DNA from 2 places in the Bacillus sp. FJAT-45066 genome. Region 1 is predicted to be linked to the other one. Evidence: predicted binding sites of a transcription regulator. Region 1 holds the regulator's gene; the other holds the start of a gene.
What was found. The regulator Rex, encoded in region 1, represses fermentation and respiration genes when NADH is low (regulators of the CRP and FNR family bind a similar motif). The targets are predictions, from matches to a motif close to TTGTGAAATATTTCACAA.

Region 1 (4,206 bases):
ACTCAAGCTTAAGACAGGTTTTAGCACATCTTCTCCAGAGAAAAGAAAATTACCGAGAACGGTACGGACATCTTTTTCTGCCATGTGTGGGTAGTCATCCCACAACTCATCTAACACACGTTTATTAGACTTCAAGTCTGCCTGTTGTTGGTCATAATAACCTACAGTCACATTGGCACCAAATTGTATTTTTCCAATTTGCTTATTCAATTTCTCCACTAATATCTTCAATAGTGTAGACTTACCAACACCATTTGGTCCAACAAGTGCGACACTATCGCCACGAGTTAGAGATATATCTACATTTTCAAAAACAGGCTGGCTTTCATAGGAAAAGGATAAAGAATTCGCCTTCAATACATCGTTCCCACTTTGTCTTTCTATCTCAAAAGCGAAAGACGCAGACTTTTCATCCCCATTTGGTCTATCTAACACTTGCATTTTATCTAGCTGTTTTCTTCTACTTTGCGCTCTTTTTGTCGTTGAAGCGCGTGCAAGGTTTCGCTGTACAAAATCGCGCAATTTCTCTATTTGGTCTTGCTGTTTCTCGTACATCTTCAAATCACGCTCATATTGATCAGCTTTCGCTTGCAAATAACTACTATAGTTACCTAAAAACTTCGTAGACTGGTTGCGGGCAATTTCATATACAACCGACACTACTTTGTCTAAAAAATAGCGATCATGAGACACAATTAAAAGTGCCCCAGGATAACTTTGTAAGTACGACTCTAACCATGACAACGTTTCAATATCTAAATGGTTTGTCGGTTCATCAAGTATTAATAAATCAGGCCTAGTTAATAGTAATTTACCAAGAGCTAATCGAGTTCGTTGTCCACCGCTCAAAGTTGAGATGGGTGTGTTATAATCAAAGGTAGCAAAGTTTAATCCATGAAGGACAGAACGAATATCTGCCTCATATTGAAAACCACCTTGTTGTTTATAGGTTTCTTGCAGCAGATCGTATTCTTTTAAAATACGTTCATAAACTTCTGTCTGATTAATAAAGACAGGGTCAGCCATTTTTGCTTCCAGTTCTCTCATGGTTATTTCATATTGTTTAAAATGAGAAAAAACGGACAGCATTTCGTCCCAAATGGAACGTTCTGATTGTAATCCGGTGTCTTGAGCTAAATAGCCAATCGAAACATCTTTCGGCTTAATAATTTCACCACTATCATATGATAGTTGATTTGAAATGATCTTCAATAATGTGGATTTACCAGCACCATTTCGTCCAACTAGGGCAATTCGGTCTCTCGATTGTACTTCTAATTTAATATTAGATAAAATAAGTTCAGCACCAAAATATTTATTTAACTGATTAACTTGTAAAATAATCATAAGTTTCACCTCAATATGTCTAGATTAAGTTTATCTTTCTTTCCCATCTCTTTCAACAATGGAGATAGGAAGAATTAATTAAATGTTTAAAACAAAAAGAAATCGTTTACTTATTATGTGATGCAAACAGAATAAAGAGCAGAATAATAGATATGATATAGATAGAGTAAATGGGGGAATAAGATGAATAACGAACAAATAAAAATACCACAAGCAACAGCAAAGCGCTTGCCACTATATTATCGATTCATTCAAAACTTAAGCTCCTCGGGCAAACAACGAGTATCATCTACAGAGTTAAGTGAAGCGGTAAAAGTAGACCCAGCGACAATACGCAGAGATTTTAGCTACTTTGGTGCATTAGGGAAAAAGGGATATGGGTATAATGTTCAATATTTGTTAACTTTTTTCCGTAAAACGCTAGACCAAGATGAAGTGACGTATGTTACATTAATAGGTGTTGGTAATTTAGGAACTGCTTTCCTACATTACAACTTCACGAAAAATAACAACACGAAGATTAAATTGGCCTTCGATGTCGATAAATCAAAGATAGGTACAGACATAGGTGGCGTTCCTGTTTATGATTTAGATAAACTAGAAGAAGAGTTAGATGATGATATAACTGTTGCCATTCTAACAGTACCAGCACATGTTGCACAGCCAATAGCGGATAGACTAGTATCAAAAGGTATTAAGGGTATATTAAACTTTACTCCAGCTAGAATTAGTGTGCCTGATCATGTTAGAATTCATCATATTGATTTAGCAGTTGAATTACAATCTTTGGTATATTTCTTGAAACACTATCCATCAGAATAAAAAAGTAGTAGAATAAGTATATTTCGAGGAGGTGACTATTTATGCCATTAGGTATGGGAAGTATCGTAGTTATAGGCCTTGTCGCTCTTTTAATTTTCGGTCCGAAAAAGTTACCTGAACTTGGAAAAGCTGCAGGAAACACGTTGCGTGAATTTAAAAATGCAACAAAAGGTTTAGCAGATGACGATGAAAAAAAAGAAGATCAGAAGAAGTAATGAAGGATGAACGTTTATGATAGATAGAGAAATGACGGTATATGACCATATAGGGGAATTGCGTAAAAGGTTATTCATCATTGCAAGCTTCTTTGTTGTATCAACAATTGGCGGCTTCTTCTTAGCGGAACCTATCATTGTGTATTTACAACAGTCTGATGAAGCGCAATTGTTTGCGTTGCATGCGTTTCGTCCAACAGATGCGATAAAGATCTTCATGCAATTTGCCTTTTTAATCGCGTTTATTATCACTTTCCCTGTAACGCTATATCAGCTGTGGGCTTTCATTAGTCCTGGCTTATATGAAAAAGAAAGAAGAGTTACGCTTAGCTATATACCTATTTCTTTACTTTTATTTTTAAGTGGACTAGCATTTTCGTATTATATTTTATTTCCGTTTGTTCTTAACTTTATGAACAAATTAGCGGAACGTTTAGATATTAACCAAGTGATAGGGGTTAATGAGTATTTTCAGTTTTTGTTTCAACTAACGATTCCATTCGGTATTTTGTTTCAAATGCCCGTAGTAGTTATGTTCTTAACAAGACTAGGAATTGTCACACCACAATTTTTAGTAAAAGCTAGAAAGTATTCGTACTTTATCCTATTAGTGATCGCGGCGTTTATCACGCCACCAGAATTATTATCGCACTTAATGGTAACGGTACCGTTATTTATCTTATATGAAATCAGTCTTGTTATTTCCCGTTTCGCTTATCGAAAAGCAAAAATAGCAGAAACGAAGATGGAATTAGAAAAAATGAATAATGAACAATAAAAAGACGCTGGGAGAAAACTAGCGCCCAAAAAAGAAAGAGGCCCCAAAGAACAAAAAATGTTCTTGGGGCCTCTTCCTATAAATTCACCGGGTTTTGTCCTGACCTATTTTTAGTCAAGATGAACCTCATCAACCTTATGAAGTTCAAAGTCGATAAAAATTTGAGTGAAAATGAACTTCAGCGGCGTTAAGAAGTTCAAAGTCGATAGAAATTTGAGTGAAGATGTACTTCATCGGTTAAGAAGTTCAAAGCCGATAAAAATTTGAGTGAAGATGAACTTCATCGATCTTTTGTCCCAACCCATTTATTTCTCCTTCATCTTTTTAACCTTGTCGTGCAAAATAAACGCTCGAATGGTAACGCCAAAATTGAATGTAGCGAAAAGCATTAATAAGATAGTTTGAAATTGCCAAATAGTATCTCCTACTGACATAATCGCAATGTAGAGAAATAGAAAACCCATAACCAAATATAAATAAGCTATTTTAATAGGGGTAATGCGCATACAATCGTTCCTCCAATATTACTGTTACATGAGTTAGTTTCATCTTTATGGATGACTAAGAAACAGACTCACATAAAAAACTTAATAAACCCTTGCATCTGTTCCAATTGCTCGATATATTCTTCGATTCGGTCTCTAAAAACGTATTGAACGAGTACAACAAACGAATTCATCGCAACGTGGGCTATAATCGGCACAAGAATACGATTTGTTTTTACATATAGAAATGCAAAGATAGAACCCATTACAAAGTAAATTAATAAATGTTTATAATCTTGGTGCACCAGTGCAAATAATAAAGAACTTACAATCAACCCTACAGCAAAGTTATATTTCTTATATAAAGTTCCAAAAATAATTTTCCGGAAAATGATTTCTTCTAATATAGGTCCCGCAACTGTAACAGCAACAATGATAGCAGCTGAAGACATGATTAAATTCATAATCTGTTGAGTATTTTCCGAACCTGGTTCAATCCCGAAAACTAGTTGTTGGATGGATGCCGCAATTCCTTGTCCAAATAAAGCCATAAAGAAAC
Region 2 (4,206 bases), 1.9 Mb from region 1:
CAGTAACTATTGACATAATTTTGGGAAATATAAACAAAACTTCGTTATCTTCTGTTATTATTTAGTTAGAAGATATGTGATATTGTGAAGCTTTTCACTTAAACTAACGGAGCAGTTTTAACAAGAATTACGTAATTAGGAGAGGGATACTTATGAGGAAGTATGAGGTAAAGCAAATATATAATCTGTTGAATTTTGATGTGGATAGTTTAGTAAAGCAAAGCAAAGAAGATGGCTTTCGTTTTGTAGAAAGATTAGCAAATGATTATAAAAATGGCAGTAACACTTTTAATCATTCTAGAGAAGGTTTATTTGGCGTGTTTAAAGAAGAAGGTGTCCTTGTTGCTATTGGTGGTTTAAATAAAGACCCATTTTCAAACGAACAATCTATTGGCAGGCTGAGAAGGTTTTATGTCAGTAAAGAGTATAGGAGAAACGGTATAGGAAGCCTTTTGGTAAAAAAGATAATTGATGAAGCAAAAAGATATTATAAAATTTTGGTGCTTCATACAGATACGGAACAGGCTGATAAATTTTATACTTCTTTAGGATTTTCAAAGGATAATCTTTATCCAAATTCAAGTCACTTTATGGAGTTTAAAAGCTAACGTGTTATTAAGCTAACGAGTGCTAATCTTTAAGAAGGAGATTGGCTTTTTTATGTTGAAGTAAAGAGCAGGTTAATGTAATTACAATAGAGAATTACCTTTTAAATCCAAATGGGTATTTTAAGCGTTTTGGGAGGGTTAAAATGGAGTTTTATCAATTTAATAAAGATAGTGGTAAGAAGATTTCTAAATTCAGATAAAGAAGAATACATTAAAGTTCAAACAGGAGATGCTGTTTTTTGGGAGAAAGATGAATGGCATGAAACCAAAACTGAAACAGGATTAATTGCTATCGTTATTGAAAGTGAAGAAATAAGTCCTTCATCATTTATGCTTTTAAGGAAATAGTTGTTATTCAAGTAACGCCCAAATAGTTGAAGAAGCCTTTGGAGCTGTTGCGGCAAGGGAGATTAGTTTAGCAGTTATGAACGTTATTTTTATTAAATAAAAGAAAATTTATATTAAAAAATTAAAAACATTAAGGTGTTGAAAAGAATGTTGGGCCTTATACTTCGAGGCGTGGCGGTTGGAATAACAGAAACCGTTCCTGGTATTAGTGGCAGTACAGTTGCTATGATTTTAGGAATATATGAACGACTAATATATTCGTTAAGTATTCTGACAACAAAACATAGAAAAGAGGCTTTACCTTTTCTATGTACATTTGGGACAGGTATGGTCATAGGATTTGCTATTTCTATCTTTATTATTGACTATTTATTAAGTAACTATCGTACACCAACGCTAACGTTTTTTATTGGTATTATTGTAGGTTTCTTACCTTACCTTTGGAAAGAAACTCTCGATCATTCCAAAAATAAACTTACATTTAAACATTACATAATAATGCTCTTGTTTTTAAGCATTGTAGTATTCGGTCAATTTTTTAGTGGCATGAATCAAATAGATTTAAATAACTTATCTATTGCCGATTATATTCTCTTTGCCATTGCAGGATTTTTTGCAAGTACAGCTCTTGTTCTCCCTGGATTAAGCGGTGCTTTAATACTGACTATATTAGGTATATATGAAATAGCCACAGCATCTTTAATGTCGTTTGATTTGCCGATAATTTTAGCGATTGGTTCAGGTATAGTTTTAGGAGTTTTACTAACTAGTAAACTTATTAGATACTTATTAGAAAATTACACGGCAGAAACTTATGCAGCAATAATTGGGTTAGTTAGTGGTTCAATCTATGCGATTCAGTACAATTTATATAGTGTACTTGGCACTTCGACAATCGTAGTGTCATTGATAACATTTTTTGTGGGCATCGCTTTTATAATTACTTTAAAGCAAATTCAGAACAAAAAATTTGAGTAGAATTACTAAATTTATTTAGGTTATATATTGGGATTATGAAATTCTACACTTAAACAAACGGATGCGTATCTTCAAGAAGGAGTTCGCATCTTTTTTCTTGAAGTAAAGAGCAGTAGAGTTAAAGAGAAGTGAAATTGTATTAGGGGGAATGATTTATGAACAAACAAGCAGTAACATATGTTTCTTTAGGGATTATCATTATACTTATTAGTACCCCTTTAGGGTACAATTTGGTTAATATCGTGTATCGAAACAAGAATTTAACTAGTGAATATGTACCAATTCTTAATGGATTTATACATTCATTGATGTTAATCGGTATCTTAGTATTTAGCATTGGAATAGTTACTTTCATAAAAGATAGGAATTAATTATTGCATTAACGGGGGTTTATCTTTAAGAAGGATAAGTCCCTTTTTTGTGGAAGTAATTAAACAAATGGAGCAGTTTTGTTTAATAAAGGGGGATATAAAATGGAACTAAAAATTTGGCATTATATTCTGGCTTTACTTATAATATCGTTTGGATTTTTCTTTATTGTTGCTACGTTATTGGAGGGGACAAATGAGGCATATAGAGACTTTTTACTTACTATTGCAGTAGTTCATTTTGTCATGACAAAACTAATAACAATAAATAAAAATAAGGGGAAATATGAAAAATAAATAATTGGATAAACGGGTGCGTTAGTAAATAATTGTTTTCACTCAAATCAGTTACTAACCGAGGAACAGTAAAATCTTTCGGGAGGGCAAATGAAAAATATTATTTTAAAATTCTGGATACCTTGGGTTTTTGGTTCGCTAGTTGGTGTATTCTTGCTGAATTTTATCCTAAAAGGAGTATTAGGTTGGGAACATATAATATCTATGGCGATAACTGGTCTTATAGCTGTACTTATTGCATCAAGGATAAAGTCTGTTGTAAAGAAATATGAAGACTAAAACCTTCAAGTAGTATTTCAACTCTTACATAAGTAACGGGTGCGTTAGCGAAACCGTGCTATTGCTTCTGCAACTATTGAAGCAGGTTTCTTTAGTAAGGAGTATAAGGGGATTGAAATAATTTATTATAACTTTGGAGGAGATAAAATGAAAAGGTATATTCATCTGACAGGAATTGTCTTGGTGCTAATTGTTATTTCTGCATGTTCTGATGATGAGAACGACAAGGAATCATTAATTTTGAAATACCAAGCTCAGATTAATGAGAAAAATATTGAGATTAGTAACTTAGAAGAAGAACTGAGACTTATTAATGATGAATTGGAGCAAGAAAAGAAGAACCAAGAGAAATTGCAAATATTTGATCATAAAGCAAGGAACATTATGAAACATATAGCTAATAACGAATTCGATAAATTAAGAAGTGAGTTTGATGTTAATTTTGAAGTCATCGATGGTAAGGTTAATTTCGGTGAACTTAGTGACTTTTATTTTCCAATAGAAATTGCTGGATTACCTATGTATTTCAATTTTTATAATCCACAGCCTGATTCTACTGAGGTGGGTTATTTTCTATATGGTTATGACCAAAATGGTAGTGAACGAAAGTATGATATTCATTTTCGTTTTGGTAAGAATAATGAATTTCTGTATGTGGGTACAGAATAGGAGTATGGATAATTTATTCAACTAAAGGGTGGATGCTTCAATAACAGATCGTCGTTTTTCTAATTCGAGTAAATAAAGCAGAATAATTAGGGGGAATTTTATGAGTAAAAGAGTATTATTCATTGTTATATCTGTAATAGTAGTAGCTGTTGTAAGTAGTTTATTTATTATCCAAGGAAGAGAGACTACATATCGAGAGGCTTTAGAGGAATTTTTTCCGAATGGCAAAATAGACGAAATATATATTTTACATCTTAATCCCGATGAACACTTACATGTTAAGATTACGGACGAAAATGAAATCTCTAGATTAGTAGATGAACTTTCTAATGTTAAATTAAAAAAGATTTCTAATGGAAGATTAGGACTGCTTAACTATTATGTTACATTAACTTCCAATTCGGAGTCATTACAAATGGTAGTCACTGATGTCGGATATATACAAATTAGAGATAAAGATTATAAAATAATAGGCGATAATTTATTAGAGAAAGTAATTAGTAATCTAGAAATGGAACCACTATTTTAAATTTTTTTCTTTTTTTAAATGGCACTGTTAAAGGTTAGTAATTGTATAAATTCCCACTCGAAAAACCCCCAACTTTGGTTGTCAATTTCTTATTAAACAAACGGGAGCTATTCTTCAAGAAGAAGAATGG

Region 2: CDZ92_RS04855 (glycosyl transferase) is a predicted target of Rex. The motif match lies at 1,968-1,985, and genes of this name have one in related genera.

The regions. Positions count from the first base shown of each region.
Region 1 is NZ_NISQ01000001.1:2,839,496-2,843,701, reverse strand. Features, by position in the region: gene CDZ92_RS14270 (ABC-F family ATP-binding cassette domain-containing protein) at 1-1,347, opposite strand, end outside; gene CDZ92_RS14265 (redox-sensing transcriptional repressor Rex) at 1,531-2,169, shown strand; gene CDZ92_RS14260 (twin-arginine translocase TatA/TatE family subunit) at 2,211-2,384, shown strand; gene tatC (twin-arginine translocase subunit TatC) at 2,401-3,162, shown strand; gene CDZ92_RS14250 (YdiK family protein) at 3,468-3,668, opposite strand; gene CDZ92_RS14245 (CPBP family intramembrane glutamic endopeptidase) at 3,737-4,206, opposite strand, start outside.
Region 2 is NZ_NISQ01000001.1:964,022-968,227, forward strand. Features, by position in the region: gene CDZ92_RS04840 (GNAT family N-acetyltransferase) at 153-608, shown strand; gene CDZ92_RS04845 (hypothetical protein) at 738-956, shown strand; gene CDZ92_RS04850 (DUF368 domain-containing protein) at 1,104-1,934, shown strand; gene CDZ92_RS04855 (glycosyl transferase) at 2,090-2,305, shown strand; gene CDZ92_RS04860 (hypothetical protein) at 2,408-2,599, shown strand; gene CDZ92_RS04865 (hypothetical protein) at 2,690-2,878, shown strand; gene CDZ92_RS04870 (hypothetical protein) at 3,026-3,547, shown strand; gene CDZ92_RS04875 (hypothetical protein) at 3,648-4,076, shown strand.